4 regions of the Marinobacter sp. UBA3604 genome follow, and region 3 is predicted to be linked to each of the others. Evidence: predicted binding sites of a transcription regulator. Region 3 holds the regulator's gene; each other region holds the start of a gene.
The links. Region 3 encodes sigma-54, which starts transcription at its own class of promoters, with help from an activator protein. Its sites were predicted from a motif close to ANTGGCATNNANNTTGCTNT; they were not measured.
Positions count from the first base shown of each region.

Region 1: a site for sigma-54 is predicted at 826-845, ahead of B2590_RS13345 (PEP-CTERM sorting domain-containing protein). Genes of this name have one in related genera too.
Region 2: a site for sigma-54 is predicted at 1,344-1,363, ahead of B2590_RS12750 (PEP-CTERM sorting domain-containing protein). Genes of this name have one in related genera too.
Region 4: a site for sigma-54 is predicted at 1,002-1,021, ahead of B2590_RS18000 (ammonium transporter). Genes of this name have one in related genera too.

Region 1 is NZ_DFMB01000043.1:22,087-24,280, forward strand. Features, by position in the region: gene B2590_RS13340 (DUF6602 domain-containing protein) at 1-547, opposite strand, end outside; gene B2590_RS13345 (PEP-CTERM sorting domain-containing protein) at 884-1,540, shown strand; gene arsB (ACR3 family arsenite efflux transporter) at 1,763-2,194, opposite strand, start outside.
Region 2 is NZ_DFMB01000041.1:211,753-213,946, reverse strand. Features, by position in the region: gene B2590_RS12755 (TIGR03013 family XrtA/PEP-CTERM system glycosyltransferase) at 1-418, opposite strand, end outside; gene B2590_RS12750 (PEP-CTERM sorting domain-containing protein) at 611-1,294, opposite strand; gene B2590_RS12745 (PEP-CTERM sorting domain-containing protein) at 1,444-2,172, opposite strand.
Region 3 is NZ_DFMB01000015.1:39,142-41,335, reverse strand. Features, by position in the region: gene hpf (ribosome hibernation promoting factor) at 1-135, opposite strand, end outside; gene B2590_RS04295 (RNA polymerase factor sigma-54) at 260-1,786, opposite strand; gene lptB (LPS export ABC transporter ATP-binding protein) at 1,939-2,194, opposite strand, start outside.
Region 4 is NZ_DFMB01000061.1:271,292-273,485, forward strand. Features, by position in the region: gene B2590_RS17995 (MotB family protein) at 1-870, shown strand, start outside; gene B2590_RS18000 (ammonium transporter) at 1,094-2,194, shown strand, end outside.

The DNA of each region.
Region 1 (2,194 bases), on a different contig from region 3:
TCAACTGCTCCATGAATACGGTTGTGTAGATCAACTCATTCTCTTTACTGAGTTTTTTTCTATCGTGATAGTTTGGAGCAGCAATACCGGTGATCTGCGAGAATATTCGATAGGAGGACGATAGATCGATAGGGCTATTATTTTCGTGCTTTCCCTCGAATAGATATTTCGAGTAGCTCTCCGTCACCTGACGTAGTTTGAGAAACGAATCTACTAGATCCTTAGAGTACAGGCTCTTTTTTATTTCGAGCACCGCAAGAACGTCACGCACATGCCATTTATAGGCATCCGTATAGGGAATTTTCTCGCCATCGCCTTGAACAAGCATACAATCCATTTGGCCAGAAACGTGTTTATCGCCATCCGTCACAAAACCACTAACAATGCGGAGGTCAAGCTGTGCAGGGATTGATCTATTCAATAACTCAGCAGACAGACCTTCATACATGTCGCCGATAGTAGGCCCGTGCTTGATAGCGTAAGAATCAAGCTTTTTGGTTTCCTCCTGAATGAATCCTTGGAGCATTTCCGCGACAGTTTTGATCATCCATCATCCTTAAAAATATAACGCAAAAATGCAGCGGCGTGATCTTGCACCACTTTGCTGGGCGCTTTATAGACTGAGCTTTTCATAGGTGTGATGCAGAGGCAAATGCTCGACCCTCGTATGGGAAATTTAGCGAGATCTTCGTGCAGTGCGAACGTTCGCTTTTGTTTAAGAACTCTTCTGGCGATGAGGTCGATTGTCGTTCGCGTCGTCAACTTTCTTTACACGAGTAAAGACGACGTCAAAGACAGATCATTGAATAATTGAGATTTCCCATTTCTGGCGTCAAATTTGCCTCGATGCTATCCCGACCCACCAATGGAGAGGATCATCAAGATGCTAATAAGACTATTCCTAAACAGTGTAGTGGCATTCTTTGTCTGGGGCGCGGTAAATGCTGTGGCAGCGCCTATTTACCTTAACGAGGCAAATATATCGGTTTCTGTCGGTTCGGGCACGTCGCCCGGTTCGTTTAACAACACTTTCTCAGGCGGCCAAACGATCAACAAAGTGATTGACGCGCCAAGCGCGACCTCTGAAGAGTTCCACAATCAAGCGACACATATTTGGTACACAGCCGATGAGATCGGCGGGGGGTTAGAGCTCTTATTTGATTTTGGACAGGAGTACGATTTAAACACCCTGCACTTCTGGAATTACACAAGTGAAAACTTTGATGTAGACAACATTGCGTTTACGTTCTTTAGTTCCGCAAACTCTCAGGTGGGCATTCTGGATGTTCTGCCAGATCTAGGCACGGCTCCAGGCATAACTGCCCAGGATATTGCTCTCGCGGCTCCATTAAACGTTCAATACGTGACAGCGTTTCTAACAGGATCCAATCGCCAGGTGGATTTCCAGAACATTGGTTTTACCGCAGAATTGTCGAGCCCAACCGATCCGAGACCGGTTTCAGAGCCGGGCACGCTGGGTTTGTTGGGTTTTGGCTTAGCAGCGTTGTTGAGTCGCTCACGTCGGCGTAAATGTTATTGAACGGCTTTAACCTGATAGGCGGGGTTCTCCGATAGCCCCGGTTTTCAAAAAATCACCACAAGGCATCTTTCGTTGCTTGCCGTGAGCAACATTCAGGATGGGCCGCGCTTGGGTTCTACCCGTTTCTACAGCCTGTTTTAAAACGGCGGGCAGCTTCAGATTCGGAGCTGCGTTGCGAACGTTCGCTTTTGTTTAAAAGTGGACCTATTGAGCGGTCCCTAACTAGGCCGGAAACCGCCCCCGGGTTTGATTGGCAATTCGAACGAGAACCAGCATCAACGGAACCTCAACCAGAACGCCAACCACCGTCGCCAGCGCCGCTCCCGATTGCAGACCGAACAGTGCAATGGCTGCTGCGACTGCCAACTCGAAAAAGTTGCTGGCGCCAATCATGGCCCCGGGCGCAGCGATGCAGTGACGGACGTTCCAGAGCCGTGCCCAGCCGTAAGCCAGGAAGAAAATCAGGAAAGTCTGCACAATCAGCGGCACGGCAATCAGCACGATATGCAGCGGGTTGTTCAGGATAACTTCGCCCTGGAACGCAAACAGCAGTACCAGGGTAACGATCAGCGCTGCCGGGGTGACCGGCCCCAGGCGTTTCATGAACACCCCGTCGTACCAGCCTTGCCCGCGCTTTGCGATCAGGGCGCGGCG
Region 2 (2,194 bases), on a different contig from region 3:
TTGCAAAGAACACCCAGCGGCTGATTCCCAGCAGGAAAAAACCGAAAACGGAGGCGGACGTGAGCAAATCCGTAAAGCCGAGGTACCAGAGCCAGTCGTTGCTGATGACAAACAGAACACCCACCGCGGGGACGCTAATGATGAGAGAGAAGATGGTCCTCAGCATCATGCCGGACATACCCTCTTCCAGGCGGGACTGATGAACGCCCAGGGCAATCATGACCAACAGGTTCACCAGACTGAAAACAACAGCGGAAGGCAGTAGGTATATAAAGCTGTCGAGAAAGAAAGACACTTCCCCGAAGTGACGAAAAAATGCGGCCAGCGAGAAACTTACGGCCAGGACAACGAAGTCGATAAGGCCCAGAATAACGAAGGGAACGTGAATGTAGTGCCTGAACAATCTGACGTGGGCCACGCCAACTCCTTTTGCTGTTCACTGGAAACGCGTCTGCGCATCCCATGCTGCAGATCTGACAATGAACAGAGTTTACTGCATTTTAATGATACTGCAATCAGCGACGTAGAAGGACAGCACCTAATCCGGCGCCAGAAACGCAAAACACCCTACCTTAGATATCAAGGCAGGGTGTTTCATGACTTACTTGGCTCAGGCTGACTTGCGACCGCGAGTCATGCCCAGACCCAGCAGGCCGAGACCAAACAGCGCGAGCGTTCCTGGCTCAGGCACTGCCTGTACGTCTGAAATCCCGACGATCAGATCGTTGTAATCGAAGTCACCGTCCAGCAGGTCTTCGAACGCAACAATCAGTGAGCTGCCAAAGAAGCTACCGTTCTGGCTGCCCGTCACGTCGAAGATCCGCGTCATATCAACGCCGCCGTTCAGGCTCGCGTCTGAATAGAACGTGGTGTCACCGCGCTGGAGGTAGAAACCGAACGTAGAGCCGATGTTGGCTGTTCCGTAGTATGTTGAGGCGGTCCCTGCATCCAGGTCAAACGCTACCTCACGACCACCAGAACCTTCAATTCCGGAGAACACCTGCAGCGTTTCGCTGGTGTCATTCAGGTTGTAGATACCGAAGTTATTGATGTTGGCAAAACCTGCGAATTCGAACAGCAGGAAGGCGCCAGCTGAATCCTGGGTACCATCAACATCGTTCAGTTTTGCGAAAGAGGCACCGTTGTCGTAGAAACTACCTTCACCGAGGGTGTCGGTAAATACGTCCGCGCCACTGTCTGTTTTCAGATCGAAAACGTCCATCGGGGCGGCCTGCGCTACCGAAAACGTCCCCGCCAGCATTGCTGCCGCGATCAGCTTTGAAGTCATTTTCATTCTACTGCTCCTTGTTTACATCTTATGATTCTCATCAACCGCTCATTCCAATGCAGGTGACGTGCCAACTATTTTTTTATTATAAAACAATAGCTTGAATAGCCACTTCCAGGGTTGCGTAAAATTTACTGACACACCACTACCGATCCTCAGCGATTCCGTTTTGACTTCCTTGAGAGCGAAAGCCCAATACCTAGCAGTCCCAGCGCCAACAAGGCCAAGGTGCCAGGCTCCGTGACGTTGGCAACGGTGATATTGTCGATGCCATATCCATCATCAGGGTTGTTGGAAAAAATGCTGACATCCCCTAAACCCGAAGCGTCGTAGAGGCTGACGTAAAAGATCCTGCCATTGCCAAGCGCGGACCCGAATATGTCGCTGAAGCTGAAATCGACCCCGCCAATCGAGAGGCGTCCGCCCGCATCGTTGGGGTCTGTCATATAGAAACCCATGGCGTTGAAACCAGCTGCAGGGGAAATCACCATTTGTCGGGCGTCCATACTGTCGAGCCAGTTGCTCCCAGATACGGCATAACGCCCACTAAACGGACTGGCGCCGGCGTTCAATACGGCAAGGCCGTCATTGCAGTTATAGGGGCCGCTATCGCACAGACCACCAGACCCTGGTACGGCGCTGGTGAAGGAACCAACACCAACGGACGACGTGATGGTGCCAGCCTGACTCCCAACGGTGTAAAAGGCATTGTCATCGAACGTTTCGGTGAGATAACCGGAATGAGCGGCGTTCAGGAAGCCCTGTTCCGCAGAGGCAGCAGCCGCGGCTCCCTGACTACTAATACTGAGAAAGGGCGCAGCGCTGGCCCAGGTGCAAGCACCGAGGAGAACTCCTACGGCGCCGACTGTTTTTAGCGTGTTCATATCAGTACTCCATATAAGCTGA
Region 3 (2,194 bases):
TTTTTCCACCTCAAGGGTAACCTGGCAATTGCTGATATGGTCGAAGTGCCGCTCAAGCTTTTCAAATTTGCCTGATACGTAATCTTTCAGTGCGGGAGTCAGTTCTACGTGATGGCCTGAAATATTGAGTTGCATAGGCTTCTCCTGTTTTCAGCTTGCCGGCACCCGTTAGGATACCGGCTGTGTGCCACAGCGTTATGCTGCAGGCGGTATACTTTCAGGAAAGGGCTCTCCCCGTGAGGCCGGGAACAGACGCTTCCTACACCAATCGCTTTCGCTCGTTGGACGGAGGAATGTGCATTGCCTCGCGATACTTGGCCACGGTTCGTCTAGCCACCTTTATACCCTGGTCTCCTAGCATGGCTGCAATTTTGCTATCGCTCAATGGCTTTTTCGGAGTTTCCGTTGCAATCAGCTTCTTGATCATCGCGCGGATTGCCGTGGATGAGCACTCTCCACCTTCGTCGGTACTGACATGGCTCGAGAAAAAATACTTAAGTTCAAATATGCCCCGCGGTGTGTGCATGTATTTCTGGGTGGTGACCCTTGAAATGGTCGACTCGTGCATTTCCACCGCCTGGGCAATATCCGAGAGAATCAATGGTTTCATGGCTTCCTCGCCATGGTCCAGAAACCCCTGCTGGTGCTCGACAATGCGCGTGGCCACCTTGAGCAGGGTTTCGTTGCGGCTCTGCAGGCTCTTGATGAACCACTTTGCCTCCTGCAACTGGTCCCGCAGGTAGGTGTTGTCGGCGCTGCTGTCCGCACGCTTTATAAGAGAAGCATAGCTTGCATTCACACGAATGCGTGGTGCAATTTCAGGATTCAGTTCCACGCGCCAGCGCTCATTGTGCTTGCGCACGATCACATCCGGGATGACATAGTCCGGCTCGGCCTGGTCCAGGGTGTCGCCGGGGCGGGGGTTCAAACCGGTAATAAGTGCCAGGACATCCCGTAGCTGTTCTTCTTTCAGGCGGCTGCGGCGCAACAGCTGGGCGTAATCGCGGTTACCCAGCAGGTTTATGTAGTGGGTAATCACCAGTCGCGCCTGAGCCAGCCAGGGTGTTTCCGGGGGCAGTTGGTTCAGCTGGATCAGCAGGCATTCCTGCAGATCACGGGCGAACACGCCGGGTGGATCGAAGTGCTGCAGGCGATGAAGAACGGCTTCCACTTCGTCCAGTTCCAGCGGGTCTTCGTCGGATTCGTCCACCATGCCTGAATGAATTTCTTCAAGCGGAGAGGTCAGGTAGCCGTGGTTATCAACCGCATCCATCAGGGCATGGGCGATGGCCTGATCCCGCTCGCTCATGGGCGTCAGGTTCAGTTGCCATTCCAGGTGGTCCTGGAGCGTTTCGGTGGGGGAGTTACGGGTTTCGAAGTCGTGGTCGTTTTCGTCGTCGTTACGGGCTGCTGACGCGGGGGCTGACTGGTAAATGTCATCCCAGGCGGTGTCGACGGGAAGATCATCGGGAATGGTGTCGGGACTGTCCGTTTCTGATGACCAGTCAGGTCCATTTTCGGATTCGTCCCACTCAGTAGCAGTGTCTGAAGCGGTGTTGGATTCCTCGGTTGACGCTGTTTCAGACGACTCGTTGTCACTGTCCGTTGATTCCGGATTCTGGTTGTCGTCGTCTTCGGAGGTTTCCAGCATTGGGTTGGATTCCAATGCCTGCTGGATTTCCTGCTGGAGGTCCAGGGTGGAGAGCTGCAGAAGCCTGATAGCCTGTTGCAGCTGGGGCGTCATGGTCAGGCTTTGGCCCAGCTTTAACTGTAGTGAGGCTTTCATAACCATGGTTCAGGATCCGTCACTCGGTCTCTCTCTTCCGTCACTCAGGCTCTCTCTTTACGTCATCAGGGCGCTTTCTGGAGCCGGGGTTGCACAAAAACTCTTTGTATGCTGGCTACTTGCCGCACCAAGCAAGTTCTTTGCCGAGTCTACTACAGGCGAAACTCGTTGCCTAGATACACTTCCTTGACCTGTTGGTTGGCCAGTATATCGTCCGAATTACCAGAGGCAATGATGTGGCCGCCGCTGACAATGTACGCATTCTCGCAGATGTCGAGGGTTTCCCGCACGTTGTGGTCGGTGATCAGTACGCCGATACCCTTGTCCCGCAAGTGTCGGATGATCTGCTTGATGTCGCTCACGGAGATCGGGTCGACTCCGGCGAAGGGTTCGTCCAGCAGGATGAAC
Region 4 (2,194 bases), on a different contig from region 3:
GTGACATTCGCGGACCTGATGTCGCTGCTGATGTGCTTTTTCGTCCTGCTGTTGTCGTTCTCCGAGATCGACGCACAGAAGTTCAAACAGATCGCTGGTGAACTGTCGAAAGCGTTTGGTGTGCAGCGCGAGGTGCCCGTCCTTGAGGTACCCATGGGCACCAGCCCGATTTTCGATCAGTTTTCTCCGGCACCGCCCGAGCCCACCGTCGTCAACGAAGTCAAACAGACAACCACCGACGAGCAGCCCGAACTGGAAACCCTGAAAAGCCCTACGGATGTGGCTGTGGAATCCGCCATCCAGGAAGAGCTCGAGAAGACCCTGGAACAGGTTCGATCGGTTCTTGAGACAGCCATCGAAGACGGCCGGGTCAACCTCATCCAGGACAATCATAGAATCATTGTTCGCGTTGAGGAGAAGGGGGCGTTCCCCTCCGGTTCGGCGGACCTGACCTGGGAGTTTGAAGGTCTGTTGCTGGAAATGGCCGACATACTGGTGCAGATCCCCGGCAAGCTGACCATCGAAGGCCATACCGACGATGTTCCCATCCGTACGCAGCGGTTCTACAGCAACTGGGATCTATCCGCCGCCCGGGCGGCAGCGGTTGCCAATGCGCTCCTCGCCGAGGGTAATCTGAAGCCTGCCCGGCTGGCGGTCACCGGTCTCGCTTATACCGAGCCACGAGTACCAAACACCTCTTCGGAGAACCGCGCCAAAAATCGCCGGGTGGAAATCATTATCGATCTGTCCGGACCGATCGAGGAACAGGAGATGCGGTTAAGGGAACTCATGAACCCCGAAGCCGATGTGTCTGCTGCACCGGATTCCCGCAGTTCCGACGACTCCGACCAGGACGAATTACTGTGGTAGACGGCCATATTGGTGCGCTCGGCCCATTAATGCACCATTAAAGAGCGCAAACACCCCGTCTTCAACTCAACCCCGCCCAATTTCAGAGCGGAAAATCACCTAATCGACTACCCGCTCTGAATTTGCCTCAAAATGGAACACTCCTTGCTTGGTGTGCACGCTATCAATGCACAACCCGCCCGTGACAGGTGGATAAAACCAAAAAATCAGGAGCAACCAACCCGTGGACATCACGAGTGCAGTACATACCCTGACCGAAAGCGCCAACACACTGTTCATTCTGATCGGTGCCATCATGGTACTGGCCATGCATGCTGGCTTCGCCTTCCTGGAAGTCGGCACCGTGCGCCACAAAAACCAGGTGAATGCCCTGGTAAAAATCATGACCGACTTCGGCATCTCCGCCGTGGCCTATTTTTTCATTGGCTACTACATCGCCTACGGCAGCCACTTTATGGCCGGCGCTTCAGAGCTAACGGCCGCAAATGGCTATGACCTGGTCAAGTTCTTCTTCCTGATGACCTTCGCCGCCGCCATTCCCGCCATCGTCTCCGGCGGTATCGCCGAGCGTGCGAAGTTCTACCCCATGCTTATCGCCTCCGGGCTGATCGTGGCATTTGTATATCCCTTCTTCGAGGGCATGATCTGGAACGGCAACTACGGCTTCCAGGCCTGGCTGGAGAACCAGTTTGGTGCAGCCTTCCACGACTTTGCCGGCTCGGTCGTGGTGCACGCCGTGGGCGGCTGGATCGCCCTGGCCGCCGTGCTCCTGCTGGGCGCACGTAAAGGCCGTTACCGCAATGGCCGCGTGGTGGCGTTTGCCCCCTCCAACATTCCATTCCTGGCGCTGGGCGCCTGGATTCTCACCGTCGGCTGGTTCGGCTTTAACGTGATGTCCGCCCAGACCCTGGATGGCATCAGCGGCCTGGTGGCGGTGAACAGCCTCATGGCCATGGTGGGTGGCGTTCTGGTGGCCATGCTGGTCGGCCGCAAGGACCCGGGCTTCATCCACAACGGACCGCTCGCCGGCCTGGTGGCGGTGTGCGCCGGTTCGGACCTGATGCACCCGGTCGGTGCGCTGATTACCGGTGGCATCGCCGGCGCCATCTTCGTGTACATGTTTGAGTGGGCCCAGGACAAGATTGAGCGCCTGGACGATGTACTGGGTGTATGGCCCCTGCACGGTGTGTGCGGTGTATGGGGTGCCATTGCCGCCGGCATCTTTGGCCAGGAAGCGTTCGGGGGCCTGGGCGGGGTCAGCCTGATGTCGCAGATCATCGGTGCGGTTGCCGGTGTTGTGGTGGCTTTTGTCGGCGGCCTGATC